DNA from 2 places in the Desemzia sp. C1 genome. Region 1 is predicted to be linked to the other one. Evidence: predicted binding sites of a transcription regulator. Region 1 holds the regulator's gene; the other holds the start of a gene.
The links. The regulator Rex, encoded in region 1, represses fermentation and respiration genes when NADH is low (regulators of the CRP and FNR family bind a similar motif). The targets are predictions, from matches to a motif close to TTGTGAANTANTTCACAA.
Positions count from the first base shown of each region.

Region 2: the regulator Rex is predicted to act here: its motif matches at 5,083-5,100, upstream of LMF32_RS06950 (CidA/LrgA family protein).

Region 1 is NZ_JAJIZP010000003.1:1,546,558-1,554,499, forward strand. It holds gene tsaB (tRNA (adenosine(37)-N6)-threonylcarbamoyltransferase complex dimerization subunit type 1 TsaB) at 1-319, shown strand, start outside; gene rimI (ribosomal protein S18-alanine N-acetyltransferase) at 303-914, shown strand; gene rimI (ribosomal protein S18-alanine N-acetyltransferase) at 901-1,383, shown strand; gene tsaD (tRNA (adenosine(37)-N6)-threonylcarbamoyltransferase complex transferase subunit TsaD) at 1,422-2,435, shown strand; gene LMF32_RS07940 (BMP family protein) at 2,672-3,745, shown strand; gene LMF32_RS07945 (ABC-F family ATP-binding cassette domain-containing protein) at 3,836-5,791, opposite strand; gene LMF32_RS07950 (redox-sensing transcriptional repressor Rex) at 6,145-6,810, shown strand; gene LMF32_RS07955 (helix-turn-helix domain-containing protein) at 7,265-7,648, shown strand; partial or broken gene LMF32_RS07960 (IS3 family transposase) at 7,606-7,942, shown strand, end outside.
Region 2 is NZ_JAJIZP010000003.1:1,350,651-1,358,592, forward strand. It holds gene LMF32_RS06925 (PTS ascorbate transporter subunit IIC) at 1-1,339, shown strand, start outside; gene LMF32_RS06930 (transketolase) at 1,364-2,197, shown strand; gene LMF32_RS06935 (transketolase C-terminal domain-containing protein) at 2,194-3,153, shown strand; gene LMF32_RS06940 (transaldolase family protein) at 3,231-3,881, shown strand; gene LMF32_RS06945 (LysR family transcriptional regulator) at 4,173-5,063, opposite strand; gene LMF32_RS06950 (CidA/LrgA family protein) at 5,241-5,633, shown strand; gene LMF32_RS06955 (LrgB family protein) at 5,626-6,333, shown strand; gene LMF32_RS06960 (lactate oxidase) at 6,393-7,508, shown strand.

The sequences.
Region 1 (7,942 bases):
GGTCGAATCCGACACTCACATTTCAGCAGAAAAATGGGCTGAATATTTGAGTAAAAAAGATGGTGAGTTTTTACTCATTGGTGAAGATCAACAGAAACATATAGAAACATTCAAATCACAATTAAATCATCGTGTCAGCTCGGCGTTGCCTTATCAGCATCTTCCAAGAGCCAGTGTACTGGGGATATTAGGTCTATCTAGTGAAGTTGAAGAGGTTCATACATTTACACCGGATTATTTAAAATTAGCTGAAGCAGAAGAAAATTGGCGTAAGGAGCATCCTGATTTAGTGGGGGAAAGTTATGTTGAAAAAATTTAGAGATTGGTTAACTAGTGGATCAACTACCATACCTGTTTTAGAAAATGGACAACAATTAAAGCTTTCACAACGTACCAAACTGAGCCAGTCTCATTTTGTACTGGACGATGGAAATGTTTTGGAACCGATAGTGGGAAGTGACAAAGATGTAGAAGCGTTGCTAGCCGTTCAAAAGGCTTGCTACAATGGAGAAACGCCTTGGAACGCAGCAGCCTTGCACCACGAACTCAAGCGTAATACAAATGCGCTGTACATTGTGATCAGACGATTTTCAGAACCCGTTGGATTTATAGGAGCATGGCTAGTTGAAAAAGAGGCGCATATTACTAATGTGGCAGTGATCCCTTCTTTTCAGAAAAAAGGAGTTGCTTCATGGATGATTCGAGAATTGGAAAGAATCTCCGTTCATGAAGGAATGGATATTTTAAGTTTAGAAGTCCGGATGTCAAATGTAAAAGCGCAACGGTTATATCGAGAGTTAGGCTTTAAGGACGGAAAAATAAAAAAATTTTACTATTCCAGCGATCATGAAGACGCTCTTGAAATGAGTAAAAAGCTAGTGAGAAATGAGGGAGCTAGATTTGAATCAGTCTAGTGATAATCAGCAGCTAGGTAAGGTACGGTTTTCTTTTGAATCGGAAGAAGGAGTGGGACCGGCTGAACTGTTTCGCTTAGCAGATGAAAGTTATCTTACAAGTTCTCCATGGAGTATCGGTGGATTTGCTGAAGATATGAAATCAGAACATGCTTATTACGGATTGGCTATGAATGATACAGGCTGCATCGGTTATATGGGGTATCATCTCTTATTTGACGAGGCAGAGATCACTAATTTCGTAATTAAAAAAAACTTTCAACAACAAGGTATAGCTACTCGATTGCTTCAGGCTGGATTGAATGAGTTAAAGAAAAAAGAATGTAAAAAAATTTTTCTGGAAGTCAGAGAGAGTAATCAACCAGCTATTCGGTTATATGAAAATAACGGGTTTGTTCGATTGGGTATACGAAAAAATTATTACCATGAACCAGAAGAGAACGCCATAATCATGCAATTGACTTTGTAACCTAGATGTTTGAATAGAAAAGAGTGAATGGAATCAAAATGGAAAAAAATTGGATTTTAGCTATTGAATCAAGCTGTGATGAAACAAGTGCAGCGGTAATCGAAAATGGAGAGGTCATTTTATCTAATATTGTAGCCTCTCAAATAAAAAGTCATATGCGTTTTGGAGGTGTAGTGCCCGAAATCGCAAGTCGGCATCATGTAGAACAGATTACATTGATTATTGAAGAAGCAATGGAAGAGGCTAACGTCACTTATGATGATTTATCTGCCGTAGCAGTCACAGAAGGCCCAGGTTTAGTTGGTGCATTACTGATTGGAGTAAACGCAGCTAAAGCTGTTGCATTTGCTCATAACTTACCGTTGATTGCCGTAAACCACATGGCCGGACATATTTATTCGAATAAATTTGTTCATTCAATGAAGTTTCCTTTACTAGCTTTAGTAGTTAGTGGAGGGCATACGGAACTGGTTTACATGGCGGAAGATGGTTCTTACGAAATCATTGGAGAGACACGAGATGATGCTGCTGGGGAAGCTTACGATAAAATAGGGCGCGTTTTGGGACTGCCGTATCCTGGAGGTAAAATCATTGATGAAATGGCTCATAAGGGAAAAGATGTATACAATTTTCCGCGTGCTATGCTAAAAGAAGACAACTATGATTTTAGTTTTAGTGGATTAAAAAGTTCGTTTATCAATAAAGTGCACAATGCGGAACAAAAAGGTGAAGAATTGAATGCAAATGATTTAGCAGCCAGTTTCCAAGCTAGTGTTATAGAAGTGTTGGTCACAAAAACACTTAGAGCTGTGAAAGAATATGACGTAAACCAATTGCTGTTAGCTGGCGGCGTTGCTGCCAATAAAGGATTGAGAGAAGCTCTTTCTGATGTAATGGCTAAAGAAGCTCCAGAAGTTGAATTGGTTATTCCACCATTGTCTTTATGTGGAGATAATGCAGCTATGATAGGGGCAGCAGGATTTGTGGAGTTTAATAAACAACAGTTTGCCGGATATGATTTGAATGCCAAACCGGGTCTGTTGTTAGGCTAATAAAATAAGGAATTGAAAAGCGAAAGATACTAACGGAGAATCCCAGTTATCTTTCGCTTTTTTTACTGTTTTTAGCGGGACTGCATAACAACAACTGGACAAAAACAGGGTAAACACGAACGATAGATTAATTTTTGATTAAAACTGTAAGTTTTTTAGTTTTATTCGGCTTATGTTGAAGTATGATGAGATTAATAAAGAAACCAATACATTATTCGACATGGAGGAATAAAACAGTGGAAAAAGTTAGAACTAAGGGATTAGCCATATTAAGTTTAGTGACTGGGTTGGTATTGTCAGCTTGTGGAGATACAACAGAAGCTACAGATAATGCGTCAACTGATTCTGAAAAGACGAACGATTACTCTATAGTAATGGTCACTGACAATGGAGGCGTTGATGATGGATCATTCAACCAAGCTGCTTGGGAAGGGATGGTAGAGTGGGGAAAAGAACACGACGGAATTGAAGGAGAAGACTACACTTATATTGCATCTGACGGAGATTCTGAATACATACCTAACTTAAATCAAGCTATCATGAATGATTTTGACATTGTTTTTGGCGTTGGTTTCAAATTGAAACAATCAATGATGGAAATTGCTGATGACAATCCAGATCAACAATTTGTGATTATAGATGATAGTATTGAAGGGAACGACAATGTAGCTTCTGTTCTTTTTAAAGACCAGGAGAATGCTTTTCTAGCCGGCGTTGCAGCAGCGTTGTCAACTGAAACAGGCAAAATCGGATTTGTAGCTGGACAGCAAAGCGAAGTGTTAGATCGATTTGAAGCTGGGTTCTTAATGGGAGCTTACACGGCAAATCCAGATGTTGAAGTGATTGTAGAATATGTTGAATCTTTTTCAGACACTTCAAAGGCGAGACAAATCGCTGCGGGAATGTACTCTAATGGAGTCGACATTGTTTATCAAGGAGCAGGAGATGCAGGAAATGGCGTTTTCTCTGAAGCTCGAGACCGGATGAACGCAGACCCAGATGAAAAGATATGGGTCATCGGAAGCGATAGCGACCAAACCGAAGAAGGAGAATACAACGAGGGGAATTTAACGTTAACTTCAAGCATTAAGGGATTGGGTCAAGCCATCAAGTCTGTTGCTAACCAGACCATGCAAGGAGATTTTCCAGGAGGAGAAATAACCAAGTTGGGATTGAAAGAGGAAGCCATCTATATGACCAGAGGCCAATTGAGTGAAGAGACTTGGACAGCAATGGAAGAGTACAAAAAACAAATCATTAATGGAGAAATCGATATTCCGATCAATCCAGATGAAGTAACAGCACCCTAATCAAAAACAGCAGCTCTCTTATCTATTAATTATATAGATAAGAGAGCTGCTGTTTTTTGATTTTAGATCAGATAAAGAAAGTATATCAGCTTATAGATTTTCCAATTCAAGAGTGCTGGATTCCCATTCTTCCATCAGTTCTTCATATTGATTAGTTAGGAGTTGCAATTGATCGTTTATTTCTTGAACTTTTATGTGATCTTCATAAACATCCGATTTGGTAAGTTCAGATTCCAATTCTTCAATAGCCTGTTCCAATTCAGCTGTTTCATTTTCAATAGCTTCTATCCTGCGAGTCAATTGACGGATCAATTTTTGATTTTCTTTATTGATCACGCGGTTTTCTGCCGGTTTATTTGGATTGGTTTCTTCACTTTGTAACGGTTGTTTCATTTGAGCATCTTCTTGAGCCAGGCGTTTCAATTCTTCTTGTTCCGCTTTTTTCTCCAAATAATAATCGTAGTCGCCTAAATAAACAGTACTGCCTTCTGGAGAAAGTTCGATAACCTTAGTAGCTATCCGGTTGATAAAGTAGCGGTCATGGGAAACAAACAAGAGAGTTCCGTCAAAATCAATCAGCGCATTTTCTAACACTTCTTTACTATCGATGTCTAAGTGGTTTGTAGGCTCATCAAGAATCAAAAAATTATCTTTTTCCATAGACAACTTAGCTAAAGCCAATCGAGCTTTTTCTCCTCCGCTTAAAGAAGAAACGGATTTTTCGACATCTTCTCCAGAGAACAAAAAGCTTCCCAAAATAGAACGAATATCTTTTTCAGGAGTCGTTGGATGATCATCCCACAGTTCAGCTAGAACAGATTTGGTAGAATGCAATTCAGCTTGCTCCTGGTCGTAATAACCCACTTCTACATTCGTGCCAAATTTAGTTTCGCCTTTGATCAATGGAAGTTCATTTAACAGTGATTTTAAAAGAGTCGATTTTCCTACTCCATTAGGTCCAACTAAAGCAATAGAATCATATTTGCGAACATCCATATTGATCGGTTCGGATAAGATAGTGTCTTCATATCCAATTGCCCCATTTTCGACTGTCATGACGACATTTCCACTCTCAATAGAAGGTTGGAATCTAAAAGTAGCTGACTTTTCGTCTCCTTGAGGCTTATCTAGACGGTCAATTTTTTCTAATTGCTTACGGCGACTTTGAGCTCGTTTGGTCGTAGAAGCTCTTACTAAATTACGATTGACGAAGTCTTCCAATTTAGCGATTTCTTTTTGTTGTTTCTCAAACTCTTTCCATTCTTTTTCTAATTGAGCAGCTTTCAAATCAAGGAACTTACTATAGTTTCCTTTATAATGAGTGATTTTTTGACGACTTAGATCATATACTTCGTTGACAACTTTATCTAAGAAGTAACGGTCATGAGATACAATCAGCAAAGCTCCAGTATAAGTCTGTAAATAATTTTCCAACCAGTTCAACGTTTCGATATCTAAATGGTTGGTTGGCTCATCTAAAATCAACAGATCTTTCTTCTGCAGCAATAGTTTGGCCAAGGCTAAACGCGTTTTTTGGCCCCCTGAAAGTTGATTGATGGACTTAGTATAATCAGCTTCAAAAAAATTGAACCCGTGTAAGACAGAGCGAATCTCAGCTTCATATCCATACCCGTTTTGTTCTTTAAAGTCATGTTGCATTTGATCGTATTGTTTTAACGTCTCTTGATAACGGTCTTCATCTGCCAATAAATCGGCGTCACCTAAAAGTTGCTCTATATGGCGCATTTTTTTCTCTAATTGGATCACGCTGTGGAACACATCCAGCATTTCGTCCCAAATAGACTGAGTAGAGTCTAATCCGGTATTTTGAGCTAGATAGCCAATAGTGACTTGTTTGCCTTTTGAGATTTTTCCAGCATCTGGCTGCTCAATATCAGCAATCATTTTCAATAAAGTAGACTTACCGGCTCCGTTTCGACCAACAAGTGCAACGCGTGAGTGATCTTGTATTTCTAAATAAATGTTTTCAAATAGCACGTCTGCTCCAAAATAACGAGCTACATGCTGAGCTTGTAATAGAATCATTTTGTAGTCCTCATTTCTTATCTCTGTCCTTAGTTTAGCATATTCCTCCTATAAGAGGGAGAGGAACAAACACACCTAAGCAAGTTTTAAATAGAATGTAAAAGAATATTATTTTAGCAAATAAATTAAAGACGTTATGTTTTGCAGATGTTGAATTCACAAGGATGCTTGTGAATTTTGCCGAGACTAAAAAAATGATCAACAAAACTAGTCATTTAAGATGTCTAAAAAGGCTAGTAATTTAACAAAAAAATGTTATAATCTTATTATGTGAAACTCCGAAATTTGTGAAATAGATAATTTGTTTCTGGATATTGTGAATTTTTGAATCTTAGAAAGTGAGTGGACTGAATATGAATTCAACGAACAAAATACCTAAAGCTACGGCAAAAAGGTTACCTATTTATTATAGATACTTGAGATATTTACACGAAGACGGAAAAGACCGTGTTTCTTCAACTGAATTAAGTGAAGCTGTTAAAGTGGATAGTGCAACTATTCGCCGTGATTTTTCTTATTTTGGTGCTCTAGGAAAAAGAGGATATGGATATGATGTTGAAGACTTGATGCATTTCTTCAGCAAGACATTGAAACAAGACCGTTTGACCAACGTAGCATTGATTGGGGTAGGGAATTTAGGCCATGCCTTATTAAACTACAATTTCCACCAAAACAACAATATGCGTATCAGTGCGGCTTTTGATATCAACAAAGAAATTGTTGGAACAATCCAATCTGGAGTTCCAGTGTATCCTATGGAAGACATGGTACAACAATTGAAAATGCAGCAAATTGATGTAGTGATGCTGACCGTTCCAACTTCTGCAGCTCAAGAAGCAGCAAACAACTTGGTGAAAGCTGAAGTTAAAGGAATATTGAACTTCACGCCTATTCGTATCTCCGTGCCTGATCACGTACGAGTGCAGAATGTAGATTTAGCTAATGAATTACAAACATTGATTTACTTCATAGATCATTACAAAACAGATGATAAAGACAGCTTACTGCCTTTAGACTAAATAAAAAGGCAACAAACCTGATTTGATATGCTCCCCCTAAAGTAGACACTTAAAAAAGTAAAATTACTTTAGGGGGATTTTTATGCGTTCAAACAGTAAACATACAACTGAAGAAATCGAAAGATATATTTTGATGTATCTGAATGAAGGAATCAGTTTCAAAGAATTAAAAGAAGCCTATGGTTTATTAATTAATTGGACGTCCTTTTGGGATAAAGTCTTAAGATACCAAGAGCATGGAATTAGTGGGATTCAAGTTAAATCTAAGTACAATAAATATAGCAAAGAATTTAAGGACTTAGTCGTGAAAGAATATTTAGAAGATAGATTACCTATAGGTCAGCTAGCTGTTAAATATAATATCCCAAAAGTTGATACTGTCAGGAGCTGGATAAACAAGTATACTAAAGGGGAAGAAATGAGGAGCTATTCTCCAAAATCCGAGGTGTATACGATGACAGATAAAAAATCAACACAAGAAGAAAAAATCAAAATAGTCCAAGACTGCCTAGCTAATAGTTTATCTTATAAAAAAACTGCTGAGAAGTATCAGGTATCCTACAATAGCGTGTATTCATGGGTTCAAAAATATAAGAAGCATGGTCCTGACGGACTAGTAGATGGACGAGGTCGCGGCAAACCAAACTCTGTTCAAACGGAAGAAGAAAGAATCCGGGCTGAAAATGCAGCTTTAAGAGCACGAAATGAGTATCTAGAAACGGAGAACGTAGCGTTAAAAAAGTTAGAAGAAGTGGAAAGAGAGTTGATGTCACGCAAACGAGGTATGAAGCGGAATACCAAACGATCAAGAAACTACAAAAAGAAGGATACAAAGTAATCCATCTCTGTGATGCTTTGGGTGTGAGCAGAGCGGGTTATTATAAGTGGTTGAAACGCAAGCCGACTGCGTCGGAAAAACGGCTTCGAAAGCTTGTTGAATTAATCCTTCAAGTCTATGAAAAGCATAAAGGTATTTATGGCTATCGTCGAATAACTATCTATCTGAACCACTTCATGAACGCTAAAGTAAACCATAAGTGTGTCTATCGTTTGATGAAATTACTGAACTTGAAAGCTGTTATCCGTCGGAAACGATATCGTTACAAGCCCCACAATCCTGCACATATCGCCG
Region 2 (7,942 bases), 200 kb from region 1:
TGATATTGCCAGTACTCCAGCTTTGCTTGTGGCACTTATTGCGGTATTAGGTTTGATATTGCAAAAGAAACCTGTATCGGACATCGTAAAAGGCGGAGTGAAAACATTTGTCGGGTTCATTGTCTTAACGACGGGTGCCGGAGCTGTTGAAAATTCTCTTGTACCATTTGGGGAAATGTTTCAAGAAGCATTTAGTATGACAGGAGTCGTTCCAAATAATGAAGCGATTGTTGCTGTAGCATTAAATCAATTTGGAACAACAACTGCTTTGATCATGTTGCTGGGGATGGTGTTCAATATACTGATAGCCCGTATCACTCGCTTTAAATACATCTTTTTAACAGGTCACCATACCTTATACATGGCATGTATGGTTGCTGTTATTTTATCAGTTGTTGGATTTACGACAGTACCTCTTGTTCTATTAGGTGGACTGGCCTTAGGCATTATCATGACGGTTTCACCGGCTTTGGTACAACCGTTTATGAGAGAACTAACGGGAAGAGACGAAGTGGCATTGGGGCATTTTAGCGCAGTCACTTATGCTTTGAGTGGATTGGTGGGTAAATGGTTTGGAAACAAGGAACGTTCTACAGAAGACATCAAATTTCCCAAAGGACTTGGGTTCCTACGTGACTCTACGGTAAGTATTGCGTTAACAATGGGGATTATTTATGTTACTGTAGCTATTTTTGCTGGAGGAGAATATATCACAACAAACATTAGTAATGGAACAAACCACATTATGTATGCTATCCAGCAAGCGGGTACTTTTGCCGCTGGAGTGTTTGTAATTCTTGCAGGTGTTCGCTTGATTTTAGCAGAGATTGTCCCTGCATTTAGAGGGATTTCTGAAAAAATGGTTCCGAATGCAAAACCGGCTTTAGACTGTCCGGTTATCTTCCCTTATGCACCAAATGCAGTATTAATAGGATTCTTTGCAAGTTTTGTCGGTGGATTAGTCAGCATGTTTTTGATGGTAATACTTGGATCAGTTGTCATTTTACCGGGGGTCGTGCCTCACTTCTTCGTAGGAGCTACTGCCGGAGTTATTGGAAACGCTTCAGGTGGATTTAGAGGAGCGGTTCTAGGTTCATTTGTCAACGGGATTGTGATCAGTTTCTTACCAGCATTCTTATTACCGGTATTAGGAGATCTTGGTTTTGCCGGATCCACTTTCTCTGATGGAGATTTTGCAGTCAGCGGTTTGATACTAGGATTAGTTGGACAATATGGTGGACAAGTAGCTGTTGTTTTAGGAATTATCCTTGCTCTAGGAGCTATGATTGGTTTAACAATAATGTTTAAGAACAAAAACCAAAATAAAGAAGCTGTTTAATAAATAAAATCAGGAGGTTCATAAATGGATAACTTGCAACTGTTTTCCAAAAAGATTCGTTATTATACATTGAAAGAATTGTATTGTATGGGATTTGGACACTATGGCGGTAGTCTTTCAATTGTTGAGACATTAGCCGTACTTTATGGTGACAAGATGAATGTATCTGCAGCAACAAAAAATGACCCAAATAGAGATTACTTTGTCTTATCCAAGGGACATGCTGGGCCTAGTTTGTATGCCACACTATTTTTGAAAGGTTATTTCGAAGAAGATTGGTTGTATACGTTAAATAAAAATGGTACTAATTTGCCATCACATCCAGACCGTAATAAGATTCCTGGGGTTGACATGACTACTGGATCCTTAGGACAAGGAATCTCTGCAGCTACCGGAATTGCACTAGGGAATCGATTCGCAGAACGAGACAATTATACTTATTGCATTGTTGGAGATGGCGAACTTAATGAAGGACAATGTTGGGAAGCTATCCAAATGGCTGCTCACCATCAGTTAAACAAATTAATCGTATTCGTAGATGACAATAAGATGCAACTGGATGGTCCTACATCAGATATTAGTCGAACATTTGATTTTGTAGAAAAGTTCAAAGCTTTTGGATTTGAGTCTGAAAGAGTGGACGGAGCTTCGATTGAAGAGATTTCAGCAGCGGTGGAACGGGCGAAAAAATCCACTGAAAAACCAGTTGCTATTGTCTTAGATACGATCAAAGGACAAGGTATTCCGTTTATCGAGCAGATGGACAATAACCATCATTTGCGCCCAGATGAAGAGACAAAAGAAGCTGTCCGTCTAGCTATTGAAGAATTAGAAAAAGAAATAGAGGTGGCATTATGACGTACACTCCTACAAAAGAATCTATCGAAATGAGAGCTGTTTACGCAAATACTTTAGTTGAATTGGCCAACAAAGAAGGAAAACTAGTTGCTTTGGAAGCAGATCTATCAAGTTCGATGAAAACAGATACTATCAAAGATGAACTTAAAGATCGTCTGGTCAATGTAGGCGTTATGGAAGCCGAAATGATAGGGGCGGCTGCAGGGTTATCTGTTGCTGGATTTAAACCATTTGTTCATACATTTGCCAACTTTGCTTCACGTAGAGTATACGACCAGGTGTTTGTTTCGCTTGCGTATGCGCAATTAAATGCTGTTATCATTGGGTCTGACGCTGGTGTAACTGCTGAAGCTAATGGTGGAACTCATATGCCGTTTGAAGACTTGACTCTAATGAGAACCATACCAGGCACTACGGTCTATGAAGCCAGTGATTCTTCAATGTTAAGAGCATTATTGTATAAGGCTTATGAAAGCGATGGGTTAACCTATATTCGGACAATTCGTAAAGCTGCAGACAAACTATATGAAACAGATGAAACATTTGATGAAGGGGTTAAGGTTGTTAAAGAAGGTAAAGATGCTTCAATCCTTGCATCAGGAATAATGGTATCGGAAGCCTTGATTGCGGCAGAAGCATTGGCAAAAGAAGGGATTGATGCAAAAGTCCTTGATGTCTATCGCCTTAAACCAATCAATCAAGAAGCGATTATCGCAGCTGCAGAAACGGGTGCAGTCGTAACGGTTGAAAACCACAACATCATAGGCGGATTAGGAAGTGCTGTAGCTGAAGTACTTTCAGAGAACAAACCGACTTTGCAAACTCGCTTAGGGGTAAATGAAAAGTTTGGGCAAGTAGGAACAACCGAATGGCTTAAAAAAGATTATGAGATGTCAGCAGAACAGATTGTAGAAAGAACGAAAGAATTAGTAGCTAAGAAATCTTATGCCCTCTAGTCATCACGGAAAAGCTTTATTCTTTAAATAGAGAATAAAGCTTTTTTATATACTTAATAGTAAAGGAGAATCATCAAATGTTTTTAGATACGGCAAATATTCAAGAAATACAAAAGTACAAAAATACAGGCCTAATTAAAGGAATTACGACCAATCCGACAATCCTAGCCAGAGAAAAAATGTCACGAGAAAAGCAAATTGATCCGCTCTTACACGAAGAATTACCGATGCTTTTTGTACAACTAGTAGGAGAGTCTTTTAGTGAATTAAGAGAAGATTTCGATAACCTGTTTGCTGGAGGAGACCTGAAAAGACAGATAGAAATAAAGATCCCCTTGAACTTTAGCGGGTTAGAAATGATTCGTTTCATCAAAGAAAGGCATCCGAATAAGAAAATCCTTGGGACTGCTATTTACTCTGCGGATCAAGCTATTATTGGAGCGCTAGCTAGTTGTGACTATCTCGCAATATATGTGAATCGAATGGAGAACAATAATTTAAATCCTTATGAAGCAATCGCACAAACAAGGAAGTTTATTGATGAAAGAAATTTGAATACACGCATTATGGGAGCGAGTTTTAAAAATACCAACCAAGTTATTAAGGCTTTTGATGCAGGAGCGCACACAGTAACCATTCCTGCTGATATTCTTGAACTAATGATTAATAAAGAGCTAGCTGTCTCAGCTATCCATAGATTTAATGAAGATGGAAAATTGAACCTTTAAAGGTAATACAAGAGTTTGGTAGTTTTTTTGATTTTATTTTTTAATTTGGAGAAATATTACTTTTCCTAAAATATAAAATTGGGAGACTTTAAATAAAAAGCAGTCAAAAAAGCAATGAAATAATCAGCTTCATGATTATTTCATTGCTTTTTTATTCAGAGTCAGTGATTTCCAGCCACTCTATTTTTTGATTATTTTCTTCTTAAACATGCTCAGTAAGTCAGTTTCAAGAAATATTTACTCTGGTAAATCGTAATTAAGCATCTTTTTTTATTCTCATTTTTTTTTAAGTTAGTGGTTATAAGCTTCCACCAATTCAATCATTTTTTGGTTAAACTTTTTTTGGAAATAAGTAGCATTGTTGAGATTGTTATTGACGATCAGACTGATGTAAAACTTCGGCGCATTTTCGATTGGTACTCTAACCAAACCGGGTCTGTCTTTTACTAGAATATCGCTCATGAAAGCCAGCATGTTAGTGGATGAAGCGATTGATAAAGCTGTTTGAATCTCTTTTGTATAAAGAGTTTGCGGCTGCTCGATGTGATTGCTTTTAGTCCATTCTTCAAAAATGCGTTCATGAGTGTACCCTTGGGTCAAAGAGACGAACAGTTCATTTTGGATATCAGCAGCAGTAACGACAGCTTTTTGCGCCAATGGGTTGTCAGGAGATACACAGAGCGCCATTTCTTCTTGCTTCAAAGGAATCTGCAAGATGTTGCTGTCTTCAAAACTGGCTACATCGCTTCCGATAATGGCGAGAGGAACCTGTCCTTTTTGGACCAAATCGTACATCACATCGGAACTTTCTTCTTCAATCAATTTCATGGAAGAAGAAAATTTTCCTAAGCGAGGCATGAATTGCGTCATGAAACGCCCGCCTATAGTTGGCAAGAAGCCAAAGTAAACGACTTCGTTTTTCAAATCATGGATCTCTTCAGCAATCGTATCAATCGTACTTAAAATTTGTGTAGAATGTTTGAGAAGTATTTCACCAGTCTCAGTTAAATGCAAGTTCTTGTGAACTCGTTTTCTATCAATCAGGACGGTATCCAACTCTTTTTCCAAGCGTTTAAGCGCCATCGAGATAGACGGCTGCGACACATAGAAATTCTGCGCAGTTGCGGTAAAACTAAGGGTTTTAGCTAAGTGATTAAAATACACTAAATCTTGTAAATTCATGGAAGGCTCCTTTGCTCACTTGTGAAAGATATAACATAAACAAAACGTATAACAAGTGAAGTTTATATAAATATTATTTATAGTACCATAAAAATACAGTATTTCATAACCGAAGAGTACCATGATATAGTTTATGTACTGAAGCGCTTACAAAATATTTATGGAAGGTGTGGTCTTTTGAAAATAATCAAACAACTATCATTGATTTTCTTATTCTCCCTTATTGGAGAAGTCCTATCTATTTTGATTGCTTCATTTATTGCAATCCCTGGGAGCGTTATCGGGCTGGTCTTATTATTCCTAGCGTTACAGCTGAATGTATTGAAAGTGGAACAAGTAGATGAAGTCGGCACATGGCTGACGAGCAATATGGGAATCTTTTTCGTTCCAGCAGGTGTAGGATTGATGACGAACTTTGGTGTCTTGGCGGATACTTGGTGGCAACTGTTGATCATTATGGTCGTGACAACGATACTGATGATGATATTTGTCGGAAAAGTAGTTCAAAGCGTCAAAGAATTAGTCATGAAAAATAATGTGGTAAAGGAAGGAGAGGGGTCGCGTGCTTGATAGTATATTAAACAGCCCAATGTTGTGGATCTCATTGACTGTCGGGTTGTATTTGCTGGCAGGAAGGTTGAAAGAAAAGTGGCCTAAAAACCCTTTATTCACGCCATTAGTATTTGCGATCATTATGATCATTATCCTGTTGCTTGCAACAGACATCTCCATAGATACTTATAACACAGGCGGACGATTCTTCAGCTTGTTCGTTACACCGGCTACGGTAGCTTTAGCGATCAAATTGAAAAAGAATATTGTGTATTTGAAAAAATACTATGCAGCTATTTTATCAGGAATCGTTTCAGGAGTTTTTTTCCATACGATCATGATTTACGCTTTTGCTTTACTGTTCCAATTTGACCACAATATGGGAGCGACGTTAATTCCTAAGTCGATTACTACAGCTATTGCGGTCGGGGTTTCAGATTCCTTAGGCGGCATTGTTTCTCTAACCGTTGCGGTCGTTGTATTTACCGGCGTTATCGGGGCAGTTGTTGGGCAGACCGTTTTCAAGATTTTCAAAATTGATGATCCGGTAGCTCAAGGGGTCGCTCTTGGAAGTTCATCTCATGCAATGGGAACAACAAAGGCTATTGAAATGGGCGAAGTACAAGGCGCCATGTCAGGATTATCGATCGTGGTTACAGGACTGATTGTGGTAGTTTTAGCACCATTGACTGTACCGATCACAAATTTACTATTTTAAGCTAAATTGAGTTATACTTTATAAAACAACAATACCCAAAAAAGGATGGTTGAAAAATTATGGCAGAACAAACAATCAAATATGATGCACCAACAGTAGAGCAAGAAATCGAAGTAGTCAGCACGTACCGTCTTGAAGACCAAGCGCGTGCAGTAGTTCCTAAAGGTGGGTTCGATTATATCTCTGGAGCTTCTGGAGAAGAATACACGTTGAAACAAAACAATGAGTCTTGGAAAAACAAAGGAATCTTGCCTCGCGTATTAGCAGATGTGGAAAATCCAGATACTTCAACATCTATTTTAGGTCATGACATCAAAGTTCCATTCATCATGGCACCGATCGCAGCTCATGGATTAGCTCATGAAACAAAAGAAGCGGGAACGGCTAGAGGGATTTCTGAATTCGGCGGAACGATCATGTCGATCAGTGCTTATTCTGGAGCTACATTTGAAGAAATCGAAAAAGGCTTGAACGGCAATCCTCGTTGGTTCCAAATCTACATGAGTAAAGACGATGACATGAACAAAAATATCTTGGATGAAGCGAAAGCTGATGGAGCGACTGCGATCATTCTAACGGCTGACGCGACATTGAGTGGAAACCGTGAAAAAGATTTGCTGAACAAATTCGTGTACCCGTTCGGTATGCCAATCGTGTCTCGCTACTTGACTGGTTCAGGCAAAAACATGTCACTAAACAATATTTATGCTCAATCGAAACAAAAAATCAATCCAGCTGATGTGAAGTTTATTGCGGAATACTCAGGATTGCCTGTCTTTGTCAAAGGGATCCAAACTCCAGAAGATGCTGTCTTGGCAATCGGTGCCGGCGCATCAGGTGTCTGGGTTTCTAACCATGGTGGTCGTCAATTAGATGAAGCACCAGGTTCATTTGATACACTGGAAGAGATTGCTAAAGCAGTCGCTGGTCGCGTGCCGATCGTATTCGACAGCGGCGTTCGTCGTGGAGAGCACATCTTCAAAGCTCTAGCAAGCGGTGCGGACATTGTTGCTGTGGGTCGTCCGGTGTTGTACGGATTGGCTTTAGGTGGTTGGAAAGGTGTTAAATCAGTTTTAGACTACTTCGAAAAAGACTTGAAACGTGTTATGCAATTAGCTGGTACACAAACGATTGAAGACGTGAAAAATGCTCGTCTGTTCGACATGAAAAAATAATTAGTTCATTTTTAAAAGTGCCGGGTCTTCCGTTGTGGAGGACCGGCGCTTTTTTTGTTGTTTCTCGAGCTTTTGAGCTGCAAATGTCTTACCTGCAGGTGGGTATGTGGATGTCTATTCGACAAGTATGTGCGAAAAAGGTGTTGAGATGTGAAGTAGGAGGTGTCTACTTGATAAGTTGTCGCGAAAAAGGTGCTGAGATGTGAAGTAGGAGGCCTCTACTTGATAAGTTGGCGTAAAAAAAGTGCAGAGATGTGAAGTAGAAGGCGTCTACTTGATAAGTTGTCGCGAAAAAGGTGTTGATATGTGAAGTAGAAGGTGTCTACTTGATAAGTTGGCGTGAAAAAGATGCAGATATGTGAAGTAGGATGCGTCTACTTGATAAGTTGACGTAAAAAAGGTGCTGAGATGTGAAGTAGAAGGTGTCTACTTAA